Regions from separate parts of the Planococcus plakortidis genome, predicted to be linked through region 2. Evidence: riboswitches for the same ligand, from Rfam matches in the RefSeq annotation. Region 2 holds a riboswitch; the other holds the start of a gene.
What was found. Region 2 has a riboswitch for FMN ahead of BBI15_RS09385 (ECF transporter S component). Riboswitches for the same ligand answer to the same signal wherever they lie in the genome.
Positions count from the first base shown of each region.

Region 1 (3,411 bases), 1.4 Mb from region 2:
CGATTACTTGAAAGAAGTCCTCGAAAAAGCGATGCATATGCGCGAGATCGCCGATGAAGGGTCGCTTCACCTATTCGAGATGGGCGAAGGCGGCAACGGGGCGCAAGTGATCGTCGAGCACAATAGTGATTTGCCGTCCGGCCAACAAGGATTCGGCACAGTGCATCATGCTGCATTCCGTGTGGCGGATCGCGATGCATTGAATGAGTGGATCGGCCATATGCAGGAAATCGGATTCTCGACTTCGGGCTATGTCGACCGCTTCTTCTTCGAATCGCTATATGCACGGGTGGCACCTGGCCTATTGTTCGAATGGGCGACGGATGGCCCGGGCTTCATGGGCGACGAGCCGTATGAAACCTTGGGCGAGAAACTTTCCTTGCCCCCATTTTTGGAACCGAAGCGTGAACAGATCGAAAGCATGGTGCGGCCGATCGATACAGTTCGCAGCACGAAGAAAATCGAAAAAGAATACCTATAGGAAACAGTGAGGCATTGCTCGCAACTGGGCAGTGCTTTTTTGCTGTCCATGACAGGAAGAACCCAAAGAATATGAAATAATGGGACGATTTTGGGAACTTATTTCCATTGAGTGCGTAAGTATAGGTAACATAAGGAAAGGGGAGAAGGATGATGCCGAAATGCGAAAATTGCGGTGTGTTGTGGACGTGGGCGCAGACCGTATGCAGGCTATGCACACTCGGGGAGGGGATGAAGTGCCCCTCATGCCGCGAGGAACAATTCGTCACGATGGAATCCAGGAAAAAAACCAGTTTATTTGTCTTCGCAGCCCCTCTTCTCATGTTCATCTCGGTCGCTTTCGGCATCAATCCGTTTGCTTCCCTCGCCTTATTCCTGGCATCCTTTCTCATCATTTTAGGCATTTATCCGTTCGTGATCGAATTGACGGATGAACGCGGGCCGATGTGGTGAATGATGAAAATCCGGTTTTTGTCCGCCGGATCAGGCTAGCTGCGGCAAAGAATTGAAGATTCTATTCTGGACAGCTGCTTAAGCTTGCGCTAAACTTACAGGTAATCATCTATAGCGTTCTTCGGGGTCGGGTGAAATTCCCAATCGACGGTAACGGAGCAATCCGAAGCCCGTGAGCCTTTCGGGGCAGGATTTGGTGCAAGTCCAAAGCCGACAGTTAAAGTCTGGATGGGAGAAGAACAGTCAAGCAGCCTGAAAGCAATCGCTTAGGTTTCTTTGATATGCATTTTTCAAGGCCCCTTTCTTTTTTTGGAAGGGGCCTTTTTTGCATACTGTGGATGAATCAATTGAATCGTATTCCTTCGGGGTCGGGTGAAATTCCCAATCGACGGTAACGGAGCAATCCGAAGCCCGTGAGCCTTTCGGGGCAGGATTTGGTGCAAGTCCAAAGCCGACAGTTAAAGTCTGGATGGGAGAAGGAAGAACACGGAAATTATAGAGCAATCTATAGTTCTATTTCCTATTGTCTTCTAACCCATCGGCTAATCGATGGGTTTTATTTTGTTCTGAAAAATGTAATCGAGTGGACAGCCAGCAAATGACAAAGCGAGTGCTAGAGTTGGCGAGAAGCTGCCAGGGAAACTTCCCGGAGCAACCGGCGTGCGCTGTCGTGGAGCGCTTCTGCGCATCCCGGGAAGGCCAGGCCATCCAAGTACCTGATGCCCCTGCTTGGATTATCGCTGGTTCGCAACAGCTTGCGGAACCTTCCGGCATTCGGCAGCTTACACACTGGTTTCGCTATGCAAGGCATGTGCTTGAAAGCGCGATATGTGGAACAGGCCAGGGCAGATGTCCAAGCCGTTTCCGCGTTAAAGGAGGGACACGAATGTTTACAGGGATTATCGAAGAAACCGGAGAGCTCGCAGGCATTAAGCGTGGGGCGTCCAGCATGGAACTGGCGATACGCGCAAAGGTCGTCCTTGAAGAAACGAAAATCGGCGACAGCATTTCCGTGGAAGGCGTATGCCTGACGGTCACTTCATTAGCGAGCGACCGTTTCACGGTGGATGTCATGCCGGAAACATTTCGCGGCACGACCCTTTCTTCTTTAGGCCCAGCGAGTCCCGTGAATCTCGAGCGGGCGATGGCAGCGAATGGCCGCTTCGGCGGGCATCTCGTCGCTGGCCATATCGATGGGGTCGGCAAGATCCTGCGCAAGCGTCCCCAGGAAAATGCGCTATATATCGATATAGCAGCCCCTCCTGAATTGCTTGCGCAGTCGATCGTCAAAGGATCCGTCGCGATCGACGGCATCAGCTTGACGATCTTTGAACTCAGCGAAAACCATTTGACCGTTTCACTCATCCCGCATACGGCCGGAGAAACGACTTTAGGCGGTAAAAAGATGGGTGATTCGGTCAATCTCGAAACCGATATGTTCGGTAAGTATGTACAGCGTTTCATGGAGCATGCGCCAAAACAACCGATGAACGCCGATTACTTGCGGCGCAACGGATTTTAAAGGAGCAAACCGATGCTAAACACAATCGAAGAAGCAGTAAAGGATTTGCAGGCAGGAAAAGTCATTATTCTGGTAGACGATGAATCAAGGGAAAACGAAGGCGACTTTGTGTGCCTTGCAGAACATGCAACGCCTGAAAATATCAATTTCATGGCCACGCATGGCAGGGGGCTCATCTGCACGCCGGTCTCGCCGGATATCGCCTTGCGCCTGAAACTCGACCAAATGGTCAGCCACAATACCGATCATCACGAAACGGCATTTACCGTCAGCATCGACCATAAAGATGCCAAGACCGGCATCAGCGCTTTTGAACGGTCGGACACCATTTTGCAGATGCTTAATACGAAAGCCGTACCGCAGGATTTCAAAAGGCCTGGTCATGTCTTCCCGCTGGTCGCAAAATCAGGGGGCGTCTTCCAACGCCAAGGCCATACGGAGGCGTCAGTTGATTTGGCGCGTCTCAGCGGAAGCGAACCCGCAGCGGTCATTTGTGAAATCATGAATCCGGACGGCTCGATGTCGCGCATGCCCGAATTGGAGAAGCTGGCGGATGATTTCGATTTGAAACTCATTACGATCGAAGATCTGTATGCATATCGGGCGGAGAAAGACCCGCTGATCAATCGCGAGTCGAGCGTCCACATGCCGACTGATTTCGGCGAGTTCCGCATGGTCGGCTATTCCAACCGGCTCGACACGGAAGAGCATGTCGCCATCGTCAAAGGCGACCCCGCAGCGGAAGAAGCGCCGATTGTGCGTATCCACTCGGAATGCTTGACCGGCGATATCTTCCACTCGCGCCGCTGTGATTGCGGGGCGCAGCTTACGAAATCGCTCGAATTGATCGAACAGGCAGGTGCGGGCATCGTCCTTTATATGAGGCAGGAAGGGCGCGGCATCGGCTTATTGAACAAGCTGAAAGCCTATGAGCTGCAGGAACAGGGCTTGGATAC
Region 1 covers NZ_CP016539.2:429,391-432,801, forward strand. Annotated here, with positions in the region: gene BBI15_RS02275 (ring-cleaving dioxygenase) at 1-481, shown strand, start outside; gene BBI15_RS02280 (TIGR04104 family putative zinc finger protein) at 631-933, shown strand; FMN riboswitch at 1,047-1,177, shown strand; FMN riboswitch at 1,288-1,418, shown strand; gene ribE (riboflavin synthase) at 1,820-2,455, shown strand; gene BBI15_RS02290 (bifunctional 3,4-dihydroxy-2-butanone-4-phosphate synthase/GTP cyclohydrolase II) at 2,468-3,411, shown strand, end outside.
Region 1: another riboswitch for FMN. It lies ahead of ribE (riboflavin synthase); the one in region 2 lies ahead of BBI15_RS09385 (ECF transporter S component).

Region 2 (3,411 bases):
TCCGCAAAGCTGCAGTGAGGAAAAAGCATTCAATGGATTTCTTCGACTGGGAAACCCAGCAATTGACTTCAACTGAAAGAATTCCAGAAGAAGTTTCATTGCTTAATGAAGACAAGATCCGCTTGTATCGGACGCTCGACCTCTGTACAGGCGACCAGAAGCTCGTCATCATCATGCGTTATTTCCAAGATCTCTCCATTGCGGAAACGGCTGAAGTCCTGGAGTGGTCGGAAGGCAAAGTCAAGACGACACAGCACCGGGCGATCCGGTCCCTCCGCCAAAAATTACTGGAAGCAGAAGGGGGAGGAGAATATGCCGAATGACAAATGGAACGATGAAGAAATCGAAAATTTGTTGCGGGATTTCCCCAAGATACAAGATGGCCGGCAAAAAGCCGAGGTATACAACAAACTTGCCCAGAAAGAGAAAATGCCAAGGCAGCCGAAGCGATGGCTGCCGCTGCTTGTGGCCATTGTCGCATTCCTGAGCATCTCGGTGCTTGTCGCCTCTTTGCTTCAGCAAGGAGGAACCGATTCTAGCAGCGAGACCGAAAACAGTGACTCCGGGCCGACGATGTCCACTGATGAGGCGCAGACGGAACAGGCAGAGCCGCCGGAAGGGCCAGAAGGGGAGTCTGAAGAGGACGCTAATTTGGCCGCGGAACAACCGGTGGCGCTGCGGACAGCGGTTTATGAAAGAGACGTGGAGCAGTCCCATATTTTGCGCGTCGGACTTGCCTACAATGGCTATGTGGTGCCGATAAGTTTTGTCATCCCAGAACAGTTGACAGATACGGCAGAACCGGATGCGGTCGAATTATATGAAACTTTCGCCATTCAAATCGATGAATCCGCATTGGGGTTTGATGAGTATCACCCTTATGCAGGCGAACTTGAGCAAAATGATTCGGTGATCAGCCATTTCCTGCCGGATGGCCATTCCTATGACCAAGGTTCGGCTTCCACTTTGCTGTATTTATCCAGCTTGGAAGAAACATTCATGAATCAGCAGGAAATCCGTGTATTGGATGAAGGCGGCGAGGCTGCGCAATTATCACATATAGGGATAGTGGAACCATTCGTCCCCGGGGAGCAGGGGCAAAGCTTTTATTTGCTAGCCACTTCAACGGGTGACTGGCATCTGGCTCCAGCTTATGGGATGTCGCCGGAAAATGTGGAAGAAGCGCTAATGGCGCTTCAGCAATCGCCGAACGATGATTACCATTCGCCGGTTCCGGAAGAGATCAATTACCGCGTTGAGATGGACGGGGAGAATGCTACATTGGTATTTGAAGAGTTGTTGGACTTAGAGACGCTCGATGGAGTTGAAGCGATGCAAATGATCGAAAGCATGGCGCTCACGGCGCAATCCTATGATACATCGCTGAGGATATCCAATACAGTTCAAGCCGAATGGGCTGGCTTCGATTTCTCGAAAGAACTCGAACTGCCGGTTTCGCCCAACCGCATCGACTGGCCGGAAAAATAAAATGACAGCAATGTAAGCACTATGGTTTACATTGCTGTCATTTTTTTATAAGATGAAATTGTATAATAAAATATCGATTCATCTTCGGGGCAGGGTGCAATTCCCTACCGGCGGTATTTGGACCTTGCAGTCCATCAGCCCGCGAGCCGTAAAAAGCAGGATTTGGTGAGATTCCAAAGCCGACAGTATAGTCTGGATGGGAGAAGGTGAAGGTACGGACGCATGCCGTTTTGAAGGCGGACCGTTTATTTCAGTGTGCCTGACTCTCCCTTAAGTGATTTTTGCTTAAGGGATTTTTCACGGCAATGCGATCCGAACCTTTCTTCTGGTGAATCACGACAAGGAGAGAGGAATATGAAGAACAAGAAATTGCAATCGATGATCGTCATCGGTATGCTGAGCAGCATCTCGTTTGTGTTGATGCTATTCAATTTCCCGCTGCCGGCGTTGCCGGCATTTCTGAAAGTGGATTTCAGTGACGTGCCAGCGCTGATTGCGGCGATCACGATGGGGCCTGTTGCAGGGGTCCTGGTAGCATTCTTTAAAAATGTATTGGACTGGGTTTTTTCTGGAAGCCCGACTGGCGTGCCTGTAGGGCATATGGCGAATTTCGCGACGAGCCTATTGTTCATCTTGCCGGTCTATGCAATCTACCGTAAAGTTTCCACGAAAAAAGGAATCGCGTTCGGTTTGGTCATCGGGACATTCTCGATGGCGATCGGCATGAGCCTGCTCAATTATTTCGTCTTTCTGCCGATGTACACGTATTTCCTGAACATGCCTGAACAAACTGGGAACGCCTTGTATACAACCATCGTTCTCGGCATCCTGCCGTTCAACTTGATCAAAGGGCTGGCGCTTACGACGGTCGTCTTGTTGATCTTCGGTAGCATGCATACCTGGATTGAAAAACAACGTTCCTATTATTTATCATAAAAAAAGCGGCCGGAAGATGATTCTTCCAGCCGCTTTTTTCTATGGACCAAGCATTGGTCAGTCTTCGTATTTAAGTGGATCTCCTTCAAATGGCTCGTCTGCAACCTTGATGGAATCGGTCGGGCATCCTTCGAATGCGTCTTCCATATCCTCCATCAGCTCATCTGGCACTTGTTCAGTCCCCGTGTTATCATCAAGAATAACGAAGGCGATGCCCTCATCATCATAATCGTAAATGTCCGGTGCCGCTGCTCCGCAAGCTCCGCATGCGATACACGTATCCTTATCAACAATGGTATATTTAGCCATTCCAGTTCCTCTCCTTTATCTCCGAACAAGTTCAGTTATACTATCGTGTTTATTCTATAGATATTCTAAGGTTTTTTCAACCCAAAACCGCCGGGAGGGTAATTCAGTGCGATTCGATGAAGTCGTTTTAGCAATCATGAAAGCGGTTGACGGTCAACGGACCGTATCTTCCCCTTATCATTTAATTAAAGGAAAGAAATCAGGGCAAACGATTCAGGACATCGGTTATTTTGGGCTCCACCCCTATTTCGCCGTGCTCCCTAAACTGGATAAGCAAGATTATCTAGCGTCCATCGGAAGGCTCGAGGCACAAGGCTTGTTGCTGCCGGATGAACATGCCATCCGGCTCGGCCGCGCTGCATCCGGCTTGGATATACCGCCTACGCCGCTGAACGGCTGGAAATACAGGGGCAATGAAAGCCGGTTCTTTGCGCGCCTTTCCCTGGTGCTCCAAACGATGTCCAATTTTATGCAGGACCATAAACGCTTTGATCCAGTCGTTACCGATGAAACGGTGCAGGCATGGACCAAGGCTTATTTGAACCGCATCGACTTTCGCTCAGCGGCTATCCAAGGGGCGTTGAAAAGCCAAATCGAAACCAGTTTGGCCTTGGCGAAAATATCGGAAAACCATAAAGACATCCTGGTCAAGCGGCTATCGGGGTTCGGTGTCGGCGG
Region 2 covers NZ_CP016539.2:1,842,339-1,845,749, reverse strand. Annotated here, with positions in the region: gene sigX (RNA polymerase sigma factor SigX) at 1-323, shown strand, start outside; gene BBI15_RS09390 (hypothetical protein) at 313-1,488, shown strand; FMN riboswitch at 1,565-1,700, shown strand; gene BBI15_RS09385 (ECF transporter S component) at 1,843-2,424, shown strand; gene BBI15_RS09380 (ferredoxin) at 2,482-2,733, opposite strand; gene BBI15_RS09375 (YpbB family protein) at 2,840-3,411, shown strand, end outside.